Regions from separate parts of the Enterobacter sp. N5-15 genome, predicted to be linked through region 1. Evidence: riboswitches for the same ligand, from Rfam matches in the RefSeq annotation. Region 1 holds a riboswitch; each other region holds the start of a gene.

The links. A riboswitch is a leader RNA that binds a small molecule or an ion and turns the genes downstream of it on or off. The one in region 1 is predicted to bind thiamine pyrophosphate.
Region 2: linked by a shared signal. The riboswitch ahead of thiM (hydroxyethylthiazole kinase) and the one ahead of thiB (thiamine ABC transporter substrate binding subunit) in region 1 are both predicted to bind thiamine pyrophosphate.
Region 3: linked by a shared signal. The riboswitch ahead of thiC (phosphomethylpyrimidine synthase ThiC) and the one ahead of thiB (thiamine ABC transporter substrate binding subunit) in region 1 are both predicted to bind thiamine pyrophosphate.

The regions. Positions count from the first base shown of each region.
Region 1 covers NZ_CM170150.1:751,326-757,873, forward strand. The annotation lists gene araC (arabinose operon transcriptional regulator AraC) at 1-833, shown strand, start outside; gene AC2TE5_RS03545 (DedA family protein) at 962-1,729, shown strand; gene thiQ (thiamine ABC transporter ATP-binding protein ThiQ) at 1,868-2,569, opposite strand; gene thiP (thiamine/thiamine pyrophosphate ABC transporter permease ThiP) at 2,553-4,163, opposite strand; gene thiB (thiamine ABC transporter substrate binding subunit) at 4,139-5,122, opposite strand; TPP riboswitch at 5,154-5,254, opposite strand; gene sgrR (HTH-type transcriptional regulator SgrR) at 5,291-6,548, opposite strand, start outside.
Region 2 covers NZ_CM170150.1:3,148,871-3,155,418, forward strand. The annotation lists gene AC2TE5_RS14955 (GntR family transcriptional regulator) at 1-279, opposite strand, end outside; gene thiD (bifunctional hydroxymethylpyrimidine kinase/phosphomethylpyrimidine kinase) at 322-1,122, opposite strand; gene thiM (hydroxyethylthiazole kinase) at 1,119-1,889, opposite strand; TPP riboswitch at 1,925-2,022, opposite strand; gene AC2TE5_RS14970 (YadA C-terminal domain-containing protein) at 2,657-3,529, shown strand; gene AC2TE5_RS14975 (hypothetical protein) at 3,689-4,159, shown strand; gene AC2TE5_RS14980 (glycoside hydrolase family 32 protein) at 4,227-5,660, opposite strand; gene AC2TE5_RS14985 (MFS transporter) at 5,678-6,548, opposite strand, start outside.
Region 3 covers NZ_CM170150.1:253,471-260,018, forward strand. The annotation lists gene AC2TE5_RS01175 (HesA/MoeB/ThiF family protein) at 1-298, opposite strand, end outside; gene thiE (thiamine phosphate synthase) at 285-926, opposite strand; gene thiC (phosphomethylpyrimidine synthase ThiC) at 926-2,821, opposite strand; TPP riboswitch at 2,900-3,011, opposite strand; gene AC2TE5_RS01190 (Rsd/AlgQ family anti-sigma factor) at 3,066-3,563, opposite strand; gene nudC (NAD(+) diphosphatase) at 3,659-4,432, shown strand; gene hemE (uroporphyrinogen decarboxylase) at 4,471-5,535, shown strand; gene nfi (deoxyribonuclease V) at 5,545-6,216, shown strand; gene AC2TE5_RS01210 (YjaG family protein) at 6,258-6,548, shown strand, end outside.

The DNA of each region.
Region 1 (6,548 bases):
AAAACGATCCCCTGCTGCCGGGATACTCGTTTAACGCGCACCTTGTGGCGGGACTGACCCCTATCGAGGCTGAGGGATATCTCGACTTTTACGTCGACCGACCGCTCGGGATGAAAGGGTATATCCTCAACCTGACCGTGCGAGGGGAAGGGATCATCAAGAACGGCGACCAGCAGTTTGTCTGCCGCCCCGGCGATATCCTGCTGTTCCCGCCGGGGGAGATCCACCACTATGGCCGTCATCCGGATGCCAAAGAGTGGTATCACCAGTGGGTCTACTTCCGTCCGCGCGCCTACTGGCAGGAGTGGCTTTCCTGGCCGGCTATTTTTGCGCACACCGGTTTTTATCGCCCGGATGAGGTTCATCTGGCGCAGTTTCGCGAGCTTTTTGCGCAGATTATTGAGGCAGGACAGGCCGGTGGGCGCTACGCTGAACTGCTGGCGATTAACCTGCTCGAACAGCTGCTGCTGCGACGGATGGAGGCGATAAACGAGTCGCTTAACCCGCCGCTGGATAACCGCGTGCGCGACGCCTGCCAGTACATCAGCGACCACCTGGCCGATAGCCAGTTTGATATCGCCAGCGTTGCCCAGCACGTCTGCCTGTCGCCGTCGCGGCTGTCGCATCTGTTTCGCCAGCAGCTGGGCGTCAGCGTATTGAGCTGGCGCGAGGATCAGCGCATCAGCCAGGCGAAGCTGCTGCTCAGCACCACCCGGATGCCGATCGCCACCGTGGGGCGCAACGTGGGCTTTGAGGATCAGCTCTATTTCTCCCGCGTGTTTAAAAAATGTACCGGTGCCAGCCCGAGTGAATTCCGCGCGGGATGTGAATAAACGGTAAAAAAAGATAAACAAACAGGTGAATGCGGAAAGCAACCTGTAAACTATTCAGACAATTGTTGCCTTGACGCGGTGCGGGGCGCTAAGCAGAATCGCTGATTCGTTTTCTGACCGGAATAGTTATGCAGGCATTGCTGGAACACTTTATTACCCAGTCCGTTATGTACTCGCTCATCGCCGTGGCGCTGGTGGCGTTTCTGGAATCGCTGGCCCTGGTTGGGCTGATCCTGCCCGGCACCGTGATGATGGCAGGGCTTGGGGCGCTGATTGGCAGCGGCGAGGTTAATTTCTGGCAGGCGTGGCTGGCCGGGATTATCGGCTGCCTGCTGGGCGACTGGATCTCCTTCTGGCTGGGCTGGCGCTTTAAGAAGCCGCTGCACCGCTGGTCGTTCATGAAAAAGAACAAAGCCCTGCTGGATAAAACCGAGCATGCGCTGCATCAGCACAGCATGTTTACTATCCTCGTCGGCCGCTTTGTCGGGCCAACGCGTCCGCTGGTGCCGATGGTGGCGGGAATGCTGGATCTGCCCGTCGCGAAATTCGTGGTGCCGAACATCATCGGCTGCGTCTTCTGGCCGCCGTTCTACTTCCTGCCGGGGATCCTCGCGGGTGCTGCGATTGATATTCCTGACGGTATGCAAAGCGGCGAGTTTAGGTGGCTGCTGCTGGGCACGGCTGTGCTGCTGTGGCTGGCGGCATGGCTCTGCTGGCGGTTGTGGCGCAGCGGGAAAGCGAATATCGATCGCCTGACGCGCTACCTCCCGCGTACTCGTCTGCTCTGGCTGGCCCCGCTGACGCTGGGTGTGGCCGTGGTAACCCTGGTCGCGCTGATTCGTCACCCGCTGATGCCGGTGTACGGCGAGATTTTATTAAAAGTGGTCAGCCGTTAAGGACTTTTTCCCTCTCCCCGTGGGAGAGGGTCAGGGCGAGGGCATCAGACCGCACAAGGTAAAAGCAAAACGGCAACCAGAGTTGCCGTTTTTGATGTTTGTACCCTCTCCCCGTGGGAGAGGGCCAGGGTGAGGGCATCAGACCGCACGAATGCCCAACAGCGAAGACGCCCCCGCTTTACCACTCAGCAGTTCTTCTGTTTTTCCATCCCACAAAATACGCCCTTCGGCAATCACCACCGATCGCGGCGCAATGCGAGCGGCATCTTCGATACTGTGCGACACCATCAGCATCGTCAGCTGCTGGCGCTGACAGACGTCCTGCACCAGCGCCAGCATCTCCTGACGCAGCGCGGGATCGAGCGCCGAGAACGGCTCATCCAGCAGCAGGATCGGCTGCTCGCGCACCAGACAACGCGCCAGCGCCACGCGCTGACGCTGGCCGCCGGAAAGCTCGCCCGGCAGCCTGTCGATGAACTCAGCGATCCCCATCTGTGCGGCGATAATCTCCAGCTTCTGGCGCTGGGCATCGTTCAGCCTGAGTCCCGGATGCATTCCCAGCGCGATGTTTTGCCGCACCGTCAGGTGGGTAAACAGGTTGTTTTCCTGAAACAGCATTGAGACCGGACGTTTTGCGGGCGGCGTGTAGGTATGATCGTGATTTTCAATGACGATCGCGCCGCTTGCCGGCTGCAGAAAACCCGCAATCAAATTAAGCAGCGTGCTTTTTCCCGCGCCGCTTGGGCCAAGTACGGCGATCATCTCCCCTTGACGCACGGAGAGCGTGAAGCGCATCGGCAGATGCTGGTAAAGCCAGGTTACATCAGTCAGTTTTAACATCACGCCCCGGAAGTTTTTCGATAGCGGTAAATAAGGCAAAGCACAGCAGCAGCAGTAACAGCGCGGTGACCGCGCCGTCCTGACTGCGATAAGAGCCGATTTGCTGATAGAGCCAGTATGGCAGCGTGCGGAAATCGTCATTGCCAAAGAGAGCCACCACGCCAAAATCCCCAATCGACAGCACGCAGGCAAACGCCAGCGCCTGCGCCAGCGGGCGTTTTAGCGCGCGCAGTTCAACCACCTTCAGCCGCTGCCAGCCCTGCATGCCCAGCGACTGGCACAGCAAACCGTAGCGGCTGTTGACGTCGCGCATCGGGTTTTCCAGCACTTTGAGCGCGTAGGGAATGGCCATCAGGGCGTTGGTGAAAATCACAATGCCATCGGCTCTTTCCGGCAGGCCGATGGTGCTGTTGAACAGTAAAAAGAAGCCCGTCGCCAGCACGATGCCCGGCATCGCCAGAATCAGCATGCCCGTCAGCTCTAACGCCTGTCCGGCCTTTTGGGCCTGCCGGGCATAGAGTTCACGGCTGCTCCACAGCAGCATCATGGTCAGCATGACGCACAGTAACCCAGCCGCCAGGGCGATACGCAGCGAGGTCCAGGTGGCCTGCCAGAGGACGGGCTGTTGCAGGACGGATATGAGATTGCGGTTCAGTCCGTCAACGATAACGGCCATCAGCGGCGGCAGCAGAAGCAGGAGCGCCAGCGCAATCAGGATAAAATCGGTGACGCGGCTGTGCAGGCTGTCCTGCGGATCGCGCCAGCCGGTTATTTGATTGCTGCCAGCGGGAATGGCTTTACTCAGCCGCTGGCTCAGCAGCACCAGCGCAAGGCAGCACGCCATCTGCACCATCGCCAGCAGCGCGGCGCGACCGGGATCGTAGTCGTAACTCAGCGCCTGGTAAATCGCCAGCTCAATGGTGGTGGCCTGCGGCCCGCCGCCGAGCGACAGCACGGTGGCAAAGCTGGCAAAACAGAGCATGAAGATTAACGCCGCGACGGGCGGGATCTGGCGGCGCAGCCACGGCCATTCGACAAAGCGAAAGAATGACCAGCCGCGCATGCCGAGCTGGGCGGCAACCTGACGCTGTTCGCCGGGAATGTTTTCCAGCGCCTGCAAGAAGAGGCGCGTTGCCATCGGCATATTGAAAAAGACGTGCGCCAGCAGAATGCCCCGCAGTCCGTAAGGCGAGAATGACCATTCCAGACCAAGCTGGCCGAACAGCGAAGCCAGCCAGCCCTGGCGTCCGTAAACGCTCAGAATACCAAATACCGCCACCAGCACGGGCAGGATCAGCGTCATGGCGCACAGGCGCAGCAGTGCCAGCCTGCCGGGAAAACGCCGCCGATACAGGGCACGCGCCAGAAAAATGGCCGGGATCGCCGACAGCAGAGCAGAGAGAGACGCCTGCCAGAAGGAGAACCGGATAACGTGCCAGAGGTAGCTGTCGTGCCAGAGGGCGAGCAGGTCGCTCTCTGGCGCGTTGAACCACAGTGCAAGAAAAGCTCCCAGGCTGACCACTACCATCACTATGGCGGCGAGCAGCCCGGGAAGTAACCAGCCGGGAATCAACGGCTGACGGCGCGTTGCCATTCACTTACCCATGCTGCACGCTGCGCGGCGACCTGCTGCGGCGTAAACTCCAGCGAGGCTGTTGGTTTGGTCAACTGCTCGAAACCTGCGGGCAGGGCAACGTTAGTGACCGGATACATCCAGTTGCCTGCGGGAATCGCATTCTGGAACGCCGGTGAAACCATGAACTTCAGGAACTTCTCGGCCAGCTCCGGCTGTTTGCTGGCGGCGGTACGCGCGGCGACTTCCACCTGCAGATAGTGCCCTTCAGCAAAATTAGCGGCAGCGTAGTTATCTTTCTTCTCGGCGATGATGTGGTAGGCCGGAGAGGTGGTATAGCTCAGCACCAGGTCGCTTTCGCCTTTCAGGAACAGGCCATAGGCTTCGCTCCAGCCCTTGGTCACGGTGACGGTTTTGGCGGCCAGTTTCTGCCACGCTTCCGGCGCTTTATCCCCGTAGACCTTCTGCATCCACAGCAGCAGGCCCAGACCCGGCGTGCTGGTACGCGGATCTTCATAAATCACGCGCCACTTCTGGTCACTTTCAACCAGCTCTTTCAGGCTCTTCGGCGGGTTTTTCAGCTTGTTTTTGTCATACACGAACGCAAAGTAGCCGTAGTCGAACGGCACAAAGGTGTCGTTTTTCCAGCCGCCCGGCACGTTAACGGCATCTGCCGCAACGCCGCTTTTGGCAAACAGTTTGGTTTGCGAGGCGGCTTCCAGCAGGTTGTTATCCAGACCGAGCACCACGTCGGCCTTGCTGTTTTTGCCTTCCATGCGCAGACGGTTGAGCAGCGACACGCCATCTTCCAGTGCCACGAACTTCAGCTCGCAGTTACAGTCCGCTTCGAAGGCTTTTTTGACTACCGGGCCAGGGCCCCAGTCGGCAGAGAAGGAGTCATAGGTATAGACCGTCAGGACGGGCTTGGCAAAAGCAGGCAACGCCAGCAGCGCCAGCAGGGGGAGAACTTTTTTTAACACTTTGCACCTCAAAGTTGAGTGGCAAAGGATTTTGAGCGACAGCCTCAAATCCCTTCGCCGGCGTTATCCGGATCAGGTTCGACGGGTATTATCTCAGCGCACATCTGTGATGCAGCACCCCGTTGAGAACGGCGCTATTGTAATGATTTGGTGAATATTACGAAAGCGTTATGGCTCCGGCGGTGCAAACCAGGCGGATTTAAAATCAAACCAGCCCAGGGTATTCATCCGCAGGCCGCGCATGCTGCGCTGGCCCTGGATCATCAGCCAGTGGTGGATCAACGGTACGATCGCCTGCTCGGCCAGAAGCTGCTGGCACCACGCAGCAAGATTCATTTCTCCCGCACGCCACTGGGCGGCATCCTGCTGCCAGTCACGGTCGATGCAGTGCTGGATGAGAGGAACTTCATACAGATGCGAGAAAAGGGAAAAATCGAGCGGCAGGGTAAAGTTGGCGCTGTTGAGCCAGATATCACTGGCGATCTCACCCTGATGCCATTCGTCATAGTCCACTTCCCTGACGTCTAACGTGACCCCCTCGGCTGCCAGCAGTCGGGTCATGATTCTGGCGATAAAACGATGCTCCACGTGCTCGCGGTAGTAGGTCAGGGTGATGGACTCCAGCCCGGCGGGTTTGTCGCAGTGCACCGGGCGGGCGTGGTGCCAGCGCGGAAGCAGGCCGTACGCCGGGAACCAGTATGTCTGGTACTGCTCTTCCGCATGGTAGATCAGATTGGAAGGAGACAAAACGTGGCTGATCCACTTGCGCACGGCCTGATTTGCCCCACGGTGGGTGCGGCGGTCAAAGAGGAGATAGTAACATCCCTCTTCCAGGCGACTCTCCACGGCCTTTTCTCCCGTGGTGGGGCCTTCAAGCGTTAGTCCGGCGCTCAGCTCTTCATTGAGATCCGGTAATACCCACACGTTCACTTCGTCGATCAGCGCCCGATAGCCAAAGTAGTCATCGAACGCGCGGATTTTCAGCTGGTTGCTGTTATTGCGGGACACGGAGTAGGGGCCGGTGCCAATCGGCTGGCTGGCAAAGTTGTTCAACGATTCCCACTCACCGGGCAAAATCATCGACGGCACATAGCCCAGCAGCCAGGGAAGCCACTTATCCAGCTGCGACAGCTCGATATCCAGCGTCCAGGCCGTGGGGGAGTGGACGCGGGAGATATGGGAGTAGAGCGGGAGCTTGCGGACGCGTTCCAGAGAGGCGATGACGTCGTGCATTTCCAGCTCGCGGCCGTGGTGAAAGTGGATGCCGGGGCGTAAGAAGAAGCGCCAGTGAAGCGGGGAAACCTGCTGCCAGTGGTGCGCGATATCCGCTTCCAGTTCCCCGTTTTCCTCATTTATGCGCGTCAGGCCGCTGAAGATTTGCCGGGCCATGTGGGTTTCAGAGCGGCGTAAGGCCGTGCCGGGCAAC
Region 2 (6,548 bases), 2.4 Mb from region 1:
ATATTCAAAGATGTTGTTGATTTGCGTGCCATAGCCACGGGAACGCGTCACCACGCCCTCTTCCTCCAGCGCCTGCATCGCTTTTCGCACGGTGATGCGCGACACCCCGGTTAACTGGCTCAGATCGCGCTCGCCGGGCAAAATATTCCCGTGCTCTAACATGCCGCTTCGCACCGCATTTTTTACCGTTTCGGCAAATTTCAGGTACAGCGGCGTGTTGTCAGGCGCGGCGATCCGTTCATTCAGTTGAGCGATTAACCGGGTATGCGCTTGTTCCATCTCTGTTTTCTCAGGCGTGGTGTTTCCTGCCAGTATACTGGGTTACCACCATGCATGAAAATGATGAACCGGCCCAATACCGTGACCCACTTCCAGAGTATCGGCTTTTGCCAGCGCCGCTGAGAGCCAGATTTTCGCTTCGCGCACCGTATCGGACCAGCCGTCATGCCGTGGACGCAGCGCCGCCAGCGCGGCAGAGAGCGTACAGCCCGTACCGTGGGTGTTTTTGGTCTGCACGCGCGGCGCGGTAAAGCGTACTTCGCCGTCGCGGGTAAAGAGCCAGTCCGGACTTTCGGCATCATCCAGGTGTCCGCCTTTCATCAGCACCGCGCCGCAGCCCATTGCCAGCAGCGCGTTCCCCTGCGCTTTCATCTCGCGTTCAGTTTGCGCGTGCGATGTGCCCAGCAGCGCGGCGGCTTCCGGCAGATTGGGCGTAATGAGCGCCACCTGCGGCAACAGCTTATTGCGCAGCGTCTCGACGGCGGAGGCGGAGAGCAGCGGATCGCCGCTTTTTGCCAGCATGACGGTATCCAGCACCACGTTTTGTACCTGATAGCGCTTAAGCCGCTCGGCCACCGCTTCCACTATGTCGGTCTCGGCCAGCATGCCGATCTTGGTGGTATCGATGCGGACGTCGCTGAACACCGAATCCAGCTGCGCGGCAACAAAATCCGGTTCAATACGGTAGACCGACTGCACGCCGCGCGTGTTTTGCGCCACCAGCGCGGTAATGACCGAGCAGCCGTACGCGCCAAGGGCCGAGAAGGTTTTCAGGTCAGCCTGGATACCCGCGCCGCCGCTGGGATCGGTGCCGGCAATGGTCAGGGCGTTAATCCGCTTCATGCCTGCTCCTCCAGCGTGTAGAGCGCATCCAGGAACGCGCTGGCAAAACTGCCCGGCCCAAGTGACTGCGCAACGGCCACCGTTCCGGCCCGCTTCATCCATCCGCAGGCGGCAGCGACGTTATCCATCCGGTCGCCCGGCAGCGAGCAGCTCGCCGCCACAACGGCAGAGAGCGCGCATCCGGTTCCCACCACGCGCGTCATCAGCGGATCGCCGCCCGTGACCGTGCGGGTACGTTGCCCGTCAGTGATGTAATCCACCTCGCCGGTGACGACCACAACGGCATTTGTCTGGCGAGCCAGCGCCTGTGCGGCGGACACCGCGCTGGCGGCGGTATCGGTCGTATCAACGCCGCGCCCGCCCGCGCTCATTCCGGCAAGGGCAAGAATTTCAGAGGCATTGCCGCGAATGGCGGTCGGTTTCAGGGCAAGAATTTGATGGCAAAAGCGGGTGCGGAACGTCAGGGCACCCACGGCAACCGGGTCCAGCGTCCAGGGCTTGTCTGCCGCCACCGCGCTCTCAATCGCCCGGCGCATCGACTGGGCGCGCGGTGAGGTCAGCGTGCCAACGTTAATCAGCAGCGCATCGGCGATCGCGGCAAACTGTTCAGCCTCTTCGGCCTCAATCACCATCGCGGGTGATGCGCCAAGCGCGAGCAGAACGTTGGCCGTAAAGGTCTGTACGACATCGTTGGTCATACAATGGGTCAGCGGAGAACAGGTTCGGAAGTGGCGTAAAACGTGTAAATCGAGCAGGTCAGGCTGCATGGGTTCGCTCCTGCCTTGCGTGAAGAAGCGATGACCGGGAAGGCATCTGACTTCCCTACGCTGGCATTATCCAGATCAGGTAATACGGGTATTTCTCAGCCTTCAACGAAGAAGGGCACCCCGAGTCAAAATACTTTTAAAACAGAGAGTTATAAAAACTCATTAACGTTGTTTAGTGTAACCGCGGCCATGGGCCAGGCGCAAGGAGTTTCGATTTATCGCCGGGCGTGTCATAGCTGAAATCTCCAGACGTACTTTCCAGTCATTTGCCTATATTTATTACGCTTTAGTTAATTCTGGTTCAATAATTGTTAACGCCTTATTGAAAACCTTTATTACGCACGTTTACTGAGGCTATTATTTTTATTTTTTATTACGTGCCCCTTCATCTTTTATAAGATATAGAAACTTCTTTCGCATGAAAGAAAAAGGAAATATTAATTTATTTAAACCCATTGAACATTCGTATTTTCATCAATGGCTTAACGTTTCCCCTGGCTTACCACACAATCCATAAGTCAATGTATACATTAAATAAATCACCACGGCGTCGTATCCTGACCATGTATTTATTCATATCATTTATGATTTAGATCAAAATAATCAGTTTGGGTTTAATTGATAGTTTATTCACGCAACTAAAAAAGATCTAAGCAATGAATAACCTGTATTGATATATGGAAATACAGATACCTTCATGCTCAATAAAGCCAAAACCGTTCTGCTTAAATTTGTTTTTCAATACGTTAATGATGTGAGTCCTTCGAATGAAAGCTTTTAAGAAATCTGTTATTTCTGTTTTTGTATTAGGCGTGGTAGCAGGTAGCGCCATGAATATTACCGATGCTGCTGCAGCCTGGGACGATGCATCAATCACAAATATTGTGATTGACCATCAAGACCAAATTACGCAAAACAATGCTGATAGTATTGCTCGCGATCTCTCAACTGACAATCGCTTAACTCAGGTTGATAGCGACCTTCAATCGACTAAATTAGGTGTTTTGATCGTTGATCAAGCCACAAATGAGGCTAAGCAAAAAGCATTACTTGCTGGTGCGCTCGCAGATACTGCGAATCAAAAAAGTGAGGCTGCTTTACAGGGCGTCATGACGAACGGCACTGAAATTATCAATATGGAAAACGTTAACAAAGTGCAGGATAACCGTCTTGATAGCCTGGAAAGTGCCCCTAAACCCACTAACGGCGTAGATGGAAAAGATGGCGTGACGACTACCGTGACGCGCGTGCAGGTTGACGCAGCAACGCAAACGAAAGTGGCTAACAACAGCCAGGCTGTTACCGCCACCGCTCAGGAACTTCAGGCAACAAAGCAGACGTTACAGGCAATGAATAACAACACCCGCCAGCAGTTCAAATCATTGCACGACGAAGTGGATAATAATAAGAAACAGGCCAACGCCGGTATCTCGGGCGCCATGGCGATGGCAGGTTTACCGCAGGTACAAACGAATCAGCATGTTATGTTCTCTGCTGGCGGTGCAACGTACAATAGTGAAAGCGCCCTTGCCGTTGGGGCATCCGTTAACGTCAATCCACATACGATCGCCAAAGTCAGTTTCTCTGATGACACCGCAAATAACATGGGTGCCTCCATTGGCGTAGGGGTCGGCTTTTAATAGAAAAGCAGCATGGCAAAATATATTTTTATCTCTTTAATATTATACATGGCACTTATCCTTATTGGCATATGGTTAGGTTGTATGTATCACTCTTATTATATTTGCGGATATTGAACATTCTCCTGCTGCATATTTTTAACTTAAGGTCTTTGCGTAATGAAAAAAACTCTCTTAGCGGTAGTCATGGCGGGGGCTACTGCTCTGCTTTCTGCATGTACGTCGCCTGCTCAGCGCATGGCTGAATGTGAACGCCAGGGGATTAGCAAAGATACGTGCTACCTGGCTGAGCAAAACCGCCAGAATGCCTACAATGAATCCGCACAAAATGCAGCATGGGCGAACGCGCGTGATGCCGCTGCGGGTACGGGAATCTGGGCTAAGAAAGATGCGAAACAACATGCTCAGGCAGCTAAAGCGGCGCACACCTTTAAATGGGAAGGGATGAAAATTACGATTAGAGGTGAGATATTAGATGTTGACGGCGTATTAGGCGCGCTGGATGAAAACGAGCCTAAGGCAAAGGTTTATTCACAAGGGTTATACACCTTCATTTACTATCCTGCTAAAGGCAAATTAGCGGTGAGTAAAGAAGGTCAGTTTCAGGGCTACGCCAGAAAGATTAAATAATACTAAAGGCGACACCTGTCGCCTTTAGTATTTGCGGACCTTACTGAATTTTTCTGATGTAACTCATTTACTCTAACTGCCACGCACCGGCATCAATGAGCAACGCACTCCCCGTCCAGGCAAACAACGCCAGTTCGCGAGCCCCCGCTTCAGGATAAATGCGGCTGCTGAGGCACGCTTCACCCTCATTGACAAACACCTCCACCGACGAGTTGTCAAAGAACAGGCGCAGGTTTAGCGTGTCGTTCAGGTTTATCGCAACGCTTCGGGTCCCGCACAGGCCATACTGCGGATAGTGACGCTCCAGCACCAGGCGCTGCATCTGCGCATCGACATAGATACGTAACCCGTCTCCGAGACGAATACCGTACTGCTCCGCGCTGCTGTTGACGCAATCCCACTGCAGAATGACCTCCATCGCGTCGCAGCTTTCCACCTGAGCGATCTGCTGATTGTTAAGCGCGCTCACCGGCCAGGGGAACCACGCCCTGCGCAGGCTTTCGACTTCTCTGGCCGGGCGCATTTGCAGACGGTCATCCGCACTCAGCGTCAGCTCGCGCGGTAAGGAGAGCATACCCGCCCAGCCGTCCTGCTGTTCCGGCAGGGGCGATTCCCACATGTCCAGCCAGCCGATAACGATGCGGCGGCCGTCGGGAGTCATGAAGCTTTGTGGCGCATAGAAATCATGCCCGCGATCCATCTCCACAAACTCCCCTTCACGCACGAAAGGTTGACCGGGCTGCCACTCGCCCAGCAGGTAGCCGCTCTGGAAAAGATTACGGTTTTTGAATCCGTCTGCCGCCAGCCCCTGAGGCGAAAACATCAGCACGCGTTTATCGTTGAGGGTAAAAAAATCCGGGCATTCCCACATATAGCCCATCTCTTTTTCAGCCACCGCAAGCACGCCCATATCCTGCCACGCGTGCAGATCGGCAGAACGGTATACGCGCACCTGGCCCGTCTCACCGTCTCGCGCGCCGACAACCATGTACCAGCTCTCCCCTTCACGCCACACTTTCGGGTCGCGGAAGTGATGCAGGCCTGGCGGCGTGTCAACAATCATTCCCTGCCGGGCAAAATGAACGCCGTCACGGCTGGTCGCCAGGCACTGCACCTGGTAGAGATTAGCCTCATCATCAGGGTCGCCGTGGAATTTATGTCCGGTGTAAATCAGCGCCAGCGTATCGCCATCGACTACCGCCGAGCCGGAAAAACAGCCGTCCTTGTCTTCTGGTCCTTCCGGCGCCAGTGCTACCGGAAGGTGTTCCCAGTGAACTAAATCCCTGCTGCGCGCATGGCCCCAGTGCATCGGCCCCCACTGAGTCGAGTATGGATGATGCTGGTAAAACGCGTGATACCAGCCGTCAAACCACACCAGGCCATTCGGGTCGTTCATCCAGCCGGCACGTGCGGCGAGGTGGAAACGCGGATACCAGCGCAGGTTAAGACGGCCTTGTCTGGCCTGCAGTTCCTGTTCAGCTTTGGCAATGGAATACGTCATGTGTCTACTCTTTTCAGTCAGATAGTGGAAGGTTGCGGCATTAACGGGTCAGAAGAGGACTTGCCCGAGCGCAACAGGAAGATGGAGATGAGCGTGGTGCTGAAAACTAACAGCCCCATAATGAGATAGGACTGGGCAAAGCCGTATTTCTCATAGCTGTAACCGGCCAGCGGCGACAGAACCGAGGCGATCACCGAGCTTGTACAGGCAAAGCCCACCAGATAGAGGGTGGAAGAGAGCCGCTTGTCAAAATGCAGGCTGTTGTATTTAAAGATTGAGACCAGCAAAACGGGCAGCTCAACCGCGTGCAATAGCTTGGTAATGGAGATCAATACCGGCCCCTCAACCAGACCCGATGCCACCATACGCATCGCCATCACCATTCCCGCGAAAATCAGGCCGTTTTTCGCACCGAGGCGATTGACCAGCCACGGGGCGCAAAACATACCGGCCGCCTCAAGGAAAACCTGGAAGGAGTTGAGATAGCCGTACATGGCGTTTCCTTCCTGCAACGTCGGGAACTGGGAGGAGAAATAGACCGGGAACTGCTGGTCATAAACGCCATAAATACAGGTGCCGATAACGAAAAACACCAGCGCCCAGAAACGCGGCAGCGTCAGCAGGCGCAAGGCATCTTCCAGTGTGACCTTACCGCCGGACACCGCTTCCTGCATGGCGTGCGGGGCGGAAGAGACCCTGAGACGCGCCAGCAAAACAAAAAACACCAGCCCTGCGCAGCTCGCGACGGCAAAGTTCAGCTTCGGATTAATGTTAAACAGCAGCCCCGCGAAAAAGGTTGCCGCCGCCCAGCCAAGCGATCCCCACATCCTCGCCTTGCCGAACTCAAACTGGCTCTGGCGGGCCACGCGCTCGGTATAGGACTCGAGC
Region 3 (6,548 bases), 500 kb from region 1:
GCTCGATATCCGGGTTGAGCTGGTTCAGGCGCTGTCGGGTGATTTGCGCTTTCGGCTGGTTGATATCCTCGGTGGTAAAGAGGATTTGTCGCTGCAGGTTGCTGAGGTGAACCTCGTCGTCATCGGCCAGCACCAGTGTACCGATACCTGCACCTGCCAGATAAATCGCGGCGGGCGCGCCTAACCCGCCCAGACCGACAATCAGCACCCGGCTGGCGAGCAGTTTTTGCTGCCCGTCGATGGCGATATCTTCCAGCAGGATCTGACGGCTGTAGCGCATAAAATCACGATCGTTCATCACCCGCTCCTGCCAGCTGTAACAGCTGTTCGGTGGCGAATTGCCAGTCTGCGGCCTGGGTGATGGCGCTGACGACGGCGATACTGCCGACGCCGGTCTCCAGCACCGCCGGGGCGCGTTCAAGGCTGATCCCGCCGATGGCGACGGTAGGGTAATCGGCAAGGCGTTTAACGTGGTTCGCCAGCTGCGTCAGACCCTGCGGTGCGGAGGGCATCTGCTTGGTTTGCGTCGGGAAGACGTGACCCAGCGCGATGTAAGAGGGACGGGCCGCCAGCGCCACGTCGATCTCCATGTCATCGTGTGTTGAAACGCCAAGGCGCAACCCGGCTTCGCGGATAGCGCTCAGATCCGTTGTTTCCAGATCCTCCTGACCCAGATGCACGCCGTAAGCCTGGTGCTTAACGGCCAGCCGCCAGTAGTCGTTGATAAACAGGCGGGCGTTATGCCGACGCCCAAGCGCGATGGCGGCAACCACATCCGCTTCCACCTCTTCGTCGCGTTTATCCTTGATGCGCAGCTGGAGGGTGCGAACGCCAGCCTTCAGCAGGCGCTCTATCCACTCCACGCTGTCCACCACCGGATAGAGCCCTAAACGGTAGGGGACGGGCGGGAAATCGGGCTGGTACATTACGCCTCCTCTTTTTTGAGGTAGATTTCGCCGCCTCTGGCGCGGAAGGTTTCTGACATGTCCGCCATACCCACTTCAATGGTCTGCGCGGCGGCGTAGTCGCGCACCTCCTGGCTGATTTTCATCGAGCAGAACTTCGGCCCGCACATAGAGCAGAAGTGTGCGACTTTGCCTGATTCCTGCGGGAGGGTTTCGTCGTGATAGGCGCGGGCGGTGAACGGGTCCAGCGCCAGGTTGAACTGGTCTTCCCAGCGGAATTCGAAGCGCGCCTTCGACATGGCGTTATCGCGGATTTGCGCGCCCGGGTGGCCTTTGGCCAGATCCGCCGCGTGGGCGGCAATTTTGTAGGTGATCAGCCCCTGCTTCACGTCCTCTTTGTTTGGCAGGCCGAGGTGCTCTTTCGGCGTCACGTAGCAGAGCATGGCGCAGCCGAACCAGCCGATCATCGCCGCCCCAATGCCTGACGTGAAGTGGTCATAGCCCGGCGCAATATCGGTGGTCAACGGCCCCAGGGTGTAGAACGGCGCTTCGTGGCAGTGCTCCAGCTCCTCGGTCATGTTGCGGCGGATCATCTGCATCGGCACGTGTCCCGGACCTTCAATCATCACCTGCACGTCATACTCCCAGGCGATTTTGGTCAGTTCGCCCAGCGTGTGCAGCTCGGCAAACTGCGCTTCGTCATTCGCGTCGCGAATAGAGCCAGGACGCAGGCCGTCGCCCAACGACAGAGAGACATCGTACGCGGCACAGATTTCGCAGATCTCGCGGAAGTGCTCGTAGAGGAAGTTTTCCTGATGATGGGAGAGGCACCACTTCGCCATGATGGAACCGCCGCGCGAGACGATGCCGGTCAGGCGCTTAGCCGTCATCGGCACGTAGCGCAGCAGCACGCCCGCGTGAATGGTGAAGTAGTCCACGCCCTGTTCAGCCTGCTCCAGCAGCGTGTCGCGGAACGCTTCCCAGGTGAGGTCTTCGGCAATGCCGTTGACCTTCTCCAGCGCCTGATAAATCGGGACGGTACCAATCGGTACCGGGCTGTTACGCAGGATCCACTCGCGGGTTTCGTGAATATAGCGGCCAGTGGAGAGGTCCATTACCGTGTCCGCACCCCAGCGCGTGGACCAGACCAGCTTTTCCACCTCTTCTTCGATGGAGGAGGTCACGGCCGAGTTACCGATGTTCGCGTTGACCTTCACCAGGAAGTTGCGGCCAATAATCATCGGCTCGGACTCCGGATGGTTGATGTTGGCGGGGATAATCGCGCGGCCTGCGGCCACTTCGTCGCGCACAAACTCCGGCGTGATGTTCTCCGGCAGGCGAGCGCCAAAGCCTTCACCCGGATGCTGATAGCGCAGCACTTCGCTACGGATGCGTTCGCGGCCCATGTTTTCGCGGATGGCGATGAACTCCATCTCCGGCGTGACGATGCCCTGGCGCGCGTAGTGCAGCTGGGTCACGCATTTGCCCGCTTTGGCGCGTTTTGGCGTCAGCAGGCCGGTAAAGCGCAGCCCGTCCAGACCGTCGTCGGCCAGGCGCTCTTTGGTGTAGGCAGAGCTTTGCTCGTTTAGCGCTTCGCTATCATCACGCGCCTCAATCCACGGCTGGCGCAGCTTCGCCAGACCCTGCTGGACGTTGATGGCAACATCAGGGTCGCCGTAAGGGCCGGAGGTGTCGTATACCGGCACGGCTTCGTTGTCTTCATACTGCGGGTTATCTTTGCTGCCGCCGATAAGCGTCGGGCTGAGCTGAATTTCGCGCATTGGGACGCGGATATCGGCCTGCGAGCCGGAAATGTAGATGCGTTTCGAGTTCGGGAAAGCGGTGCCTTCCAGCGTGTCGATGAAGTGTTGGGCCTGTGCGCGCTGTTCGCGGCGGGTCAGTTTTGCAGTAGACATAGCTCATTCCAAAAGTGAAGGACATGGCTTGTCAGACGACGGATGAAGCAAGAGAGGATCGCCCTCAGGCGATACAACAGCAGTGTGACTCTTGTTCCCTTCGCAGGTATTAGCCTGATCAGGTTCCGCGGATCCCGAATTAACGGTCTCAGCCCGCGCTTTCAGGCGCTGGGCACTCCGACAAGAAAAATCCCCCTCGTGAGAGGGGCGAATGGTTGTAAATTACTCGTTAACGATGAAGAACTCAAGCAGGGCGCGCGACGTTCTCTTCGTTACTGATGTTCAAATCATTGTCCAGCACGAGGGCGATCAGCTTATCTTCCAGCGTGAATCGCTCTTCCAGCGCTTCACCGAGGTCGGATAGCGCCCGCTGGAACTCAAGATAGTTATCGTGATCGATGGCGTTCTCAAGCGCGGAATCATAGTAATCCATGATCTGCTGGGTGTTGGCTTCCAGCAGCGGATAGAGCTTGCTGGCCGCTAAATACGGTGTTGTCCCTTCCATTTCGCGGATAATGCGTTCATAAATATTGAAATGGCCGTCGGACAGATAGTCGACCAGGCCCTGACAAAAATCATCCAGCGCTTTTTCATTCAGTCGCATAAACGATTCTTTGCCAGGCTTAATACCGACCAGATTGTAATAAGCCACGAGTAGATGCTTGCGTACATGTAGCCAGCGATCCACCAGTTTGTTACTTCCTCTAACGCGCTCAGTCAGGCTTTCCAGCTGGTTTAACATGGTCGACTCCGCAAAATGTAGGATTGAATCTGCTTATCCAGAATGTAACCACAATGCTAACAACATGTCAGTGAAGCGAAGGTAGTGCAATAGATATGGATCGTATTATTGAAAAATCAGATCTTGGTTGGTGGATCGTCAGTCACGAACAAAAGTTATGGCTGCCTGCCGGGGAAATCCCCTATGGCGCAGCTGAGGCGTTCGAACTTGTTGGCCAGCCAGCGCTAAAGATCGGCGAGTGGCAGGGTGAGCCCGTGTGGTTGATCCAACAGCCCCGCCGCCAGGACATGGGATCCGTGCGCCAGGTGCTGGATCTGGACGTGGGGCTGTTCCAGCTGGCGGGGCGGGGCGTGCAGCTGGCAGAGTTTTACCGCTCGCATAAATACTGCGGCTACTGCGGTCATACCATGCGTCCGAGCAAAACCGAGTGGGCGATGCTCTGCAGCCACTGCCGCGAGCGCTACTATCCGCAGATTGCGCCGTGCATTATCGTCGCTATCCGCCGGGAGGATTCCATCCTGCTGGCGCAGCATACCCGCCATCGCAACGGCATCCACACCGTGCTGGCCGGCTTCGTCGAAGTGGGCGAAACGCTGGAGCAGGCGGTGGCGCGCGAGGTGATGGAGGAGAGCGGGATCAAAGTGAAGAACCTGCGCTACGTCACCTCCCAGCCGTGGCCGTTCCCGCAGTCGCTGATGACGGCATTTATGGCCGAATACGACAGCGGCGAGATCGTTATTGACCAGAAAGAGCTGCTGGACGCGAACTGGTATCGCTACGACGATTTACCGCTGTTGCCTCCGCCGGGTACCGTGGCGCGTCGGCTGATAGAAGATACCGTGGCAATGTGTCGGGCCGAGTATGAGTAGTGTTACACTGAGGCCATGACGCTTAAGGAACTGCAAAAATGACCGAACTGAAGAACGATCGTTATCTGCGTGCGCTGCTGCGCCAGCCCGTTGATGTCACCCCGGTGTGGATGATGCGCCAGGCGGGACGCTATCTGCCAGAGTACAAAGCCACGCGCGCGCAGGCGGGCGATTTTATGTCGCTGTGCAAAAACGCCGAGCTGGCCTGTGAAGTGACGCTCCAGCCGCTGCGCCGCTTCCCGCTGGATGCTGCGATCCTCTTCTCGGATATTCTGACCATTCCGGATGCAATGGGCCTTGGCCTGTACTTCGAAACCGGTGAAGGTCCGCGTTTCACCTCCCCAATCAAAAGCAAAGCCGACGTGGATAAGCTGCCGATCCCCGATCCGGAAGGCGAGCTGGGCTACGTGATGAACGCCGTGCGCACCATTCGCCGCGAGCTGAAAGGTGAAGTGCCGCTGATTGGCTTCTCCGGCAGCCCGTGGACGCTGGCGACCTATATGGTGGAAGGGGGCAGCAGCAAAGCCTTTACCATGATTAAAAAGATGATGTACGCCGAGCCGCTGGCCCTGCATGCGCTGCTCGACAAGCTGGCGAAGAGCGTCACCCTCTATCTGAACGCGCAGATTAAAGCGGGTGCGCAGTCGGTGATGATTTTCGATACCTGGGGCGGCGTGCTGACCGGGCGCGATTATCAGCAGTTCTCCCTGTACTACATGCATAAAATCGTTGACGGCCTGCTGCGTGAAAACGAAGGTCGCCGCGTGCCGGTGACGCTGTTCACCAAAGGTGGCGGTCAGTGGCTGGAAGCGATGGCGGCAACCGGCTGCGACGCGCTGGGCCTCGACTGGACCACCGATATTGCCGATGCGCGCCGTCGTGTGGGCGACAAAGTGGCGCTGCAGGGCAACATGGACCCGTCCATGCTCTATGCGCCACCTGCCCGCATTGAAGAAGAAGTGTCGACTATACTGTCTGGTTTCGGCCAGGGGGAAGGCCACGTCTTTAACCTCGGCCACGGCATCCATCAGGATGTACCGCCAGAACACGCAGGCGTATTTGTGGAGGCGGTGCATCGGCTTTCTGCCCAGTATCACAAGTAAGGAGTGGTTATGGATCTCGCGTCGCTGCGCGCTCAACAAATCGAACTGGCCTCATCGGTGATCCGCGAGGATCGTCTGGATAAAGATCCTCCGCAGTACATTGGCGGAGCAGACGTCGGATTCGAGCAGGGTGGGGAAGTGACGCGAGCGGCGATGGTGGTACTGAAATACCCGTCGCTTGAGCTGGTGGAGTACAAGGTCGCGCGTATCGCGACCACCATGCCGTACATTCCGGGCTTTCTCTCCTTCCGCGAATATCCCGCGCTGCTGGCAGCGTGGGAGCAACTCTCGCAAAAACCTGACCTGCTGTTTGTCGATGGACACGGTATTTCACACCCGCGACGTTTAGGCGTTGCCAGCCACTTTGGGCTGCTGGTGGATGTGCCGACCATTGGCGTCGCCAAGAAACGCCTGTGCGGCGCGTTTGAACCTCTTTCTGCCGAGCCGGGCGCGCTGGCGCCGCTTATCCATAAAGGCGAGCAGCTAGCGTGGGTCTGGCGCAGCAAGGCGCGCTGTAATCCGCTCTTTATCGCCACCGGGCACCGGGTGAGCATGGACAGCGCCCTGACATGGGTGCAGCGCTGCATGAAGGGCTACCGCTTGCCGGAGCCGACGCGCTGGGCAGACGCCGTGGCATCTTCGCGTCCGGCTTTTGTTCGTTGGCAGGAAATTCAGCGATGATTCAGGTAAACTGCGCCTAATTTTCGATTCGAGAGATCATCATGCTACAAAACCCGATTCACCTGCGCCTTGAGAAAGTAGAAAGCTGGCAGCACGTGACGTTTATGGCTTGCCTGTGCGAGCGCATGTATCCCAACTATGCCGCGTTCTGTAAGGAGACGGGCTTTGGTGATGGCCATATCTACCGCCGCATTCTGGATCTGATCTGGGAAACGCTGACGGTGAAAGACGCGAAGGTGAACTTCGACTCCCAGCTGGAAAAGCTGGAAGAGGCGATTCCGGCTGCGGATGATTTTGACCTGTACGGCGTCTACCCGGCCATTGATGCCTGC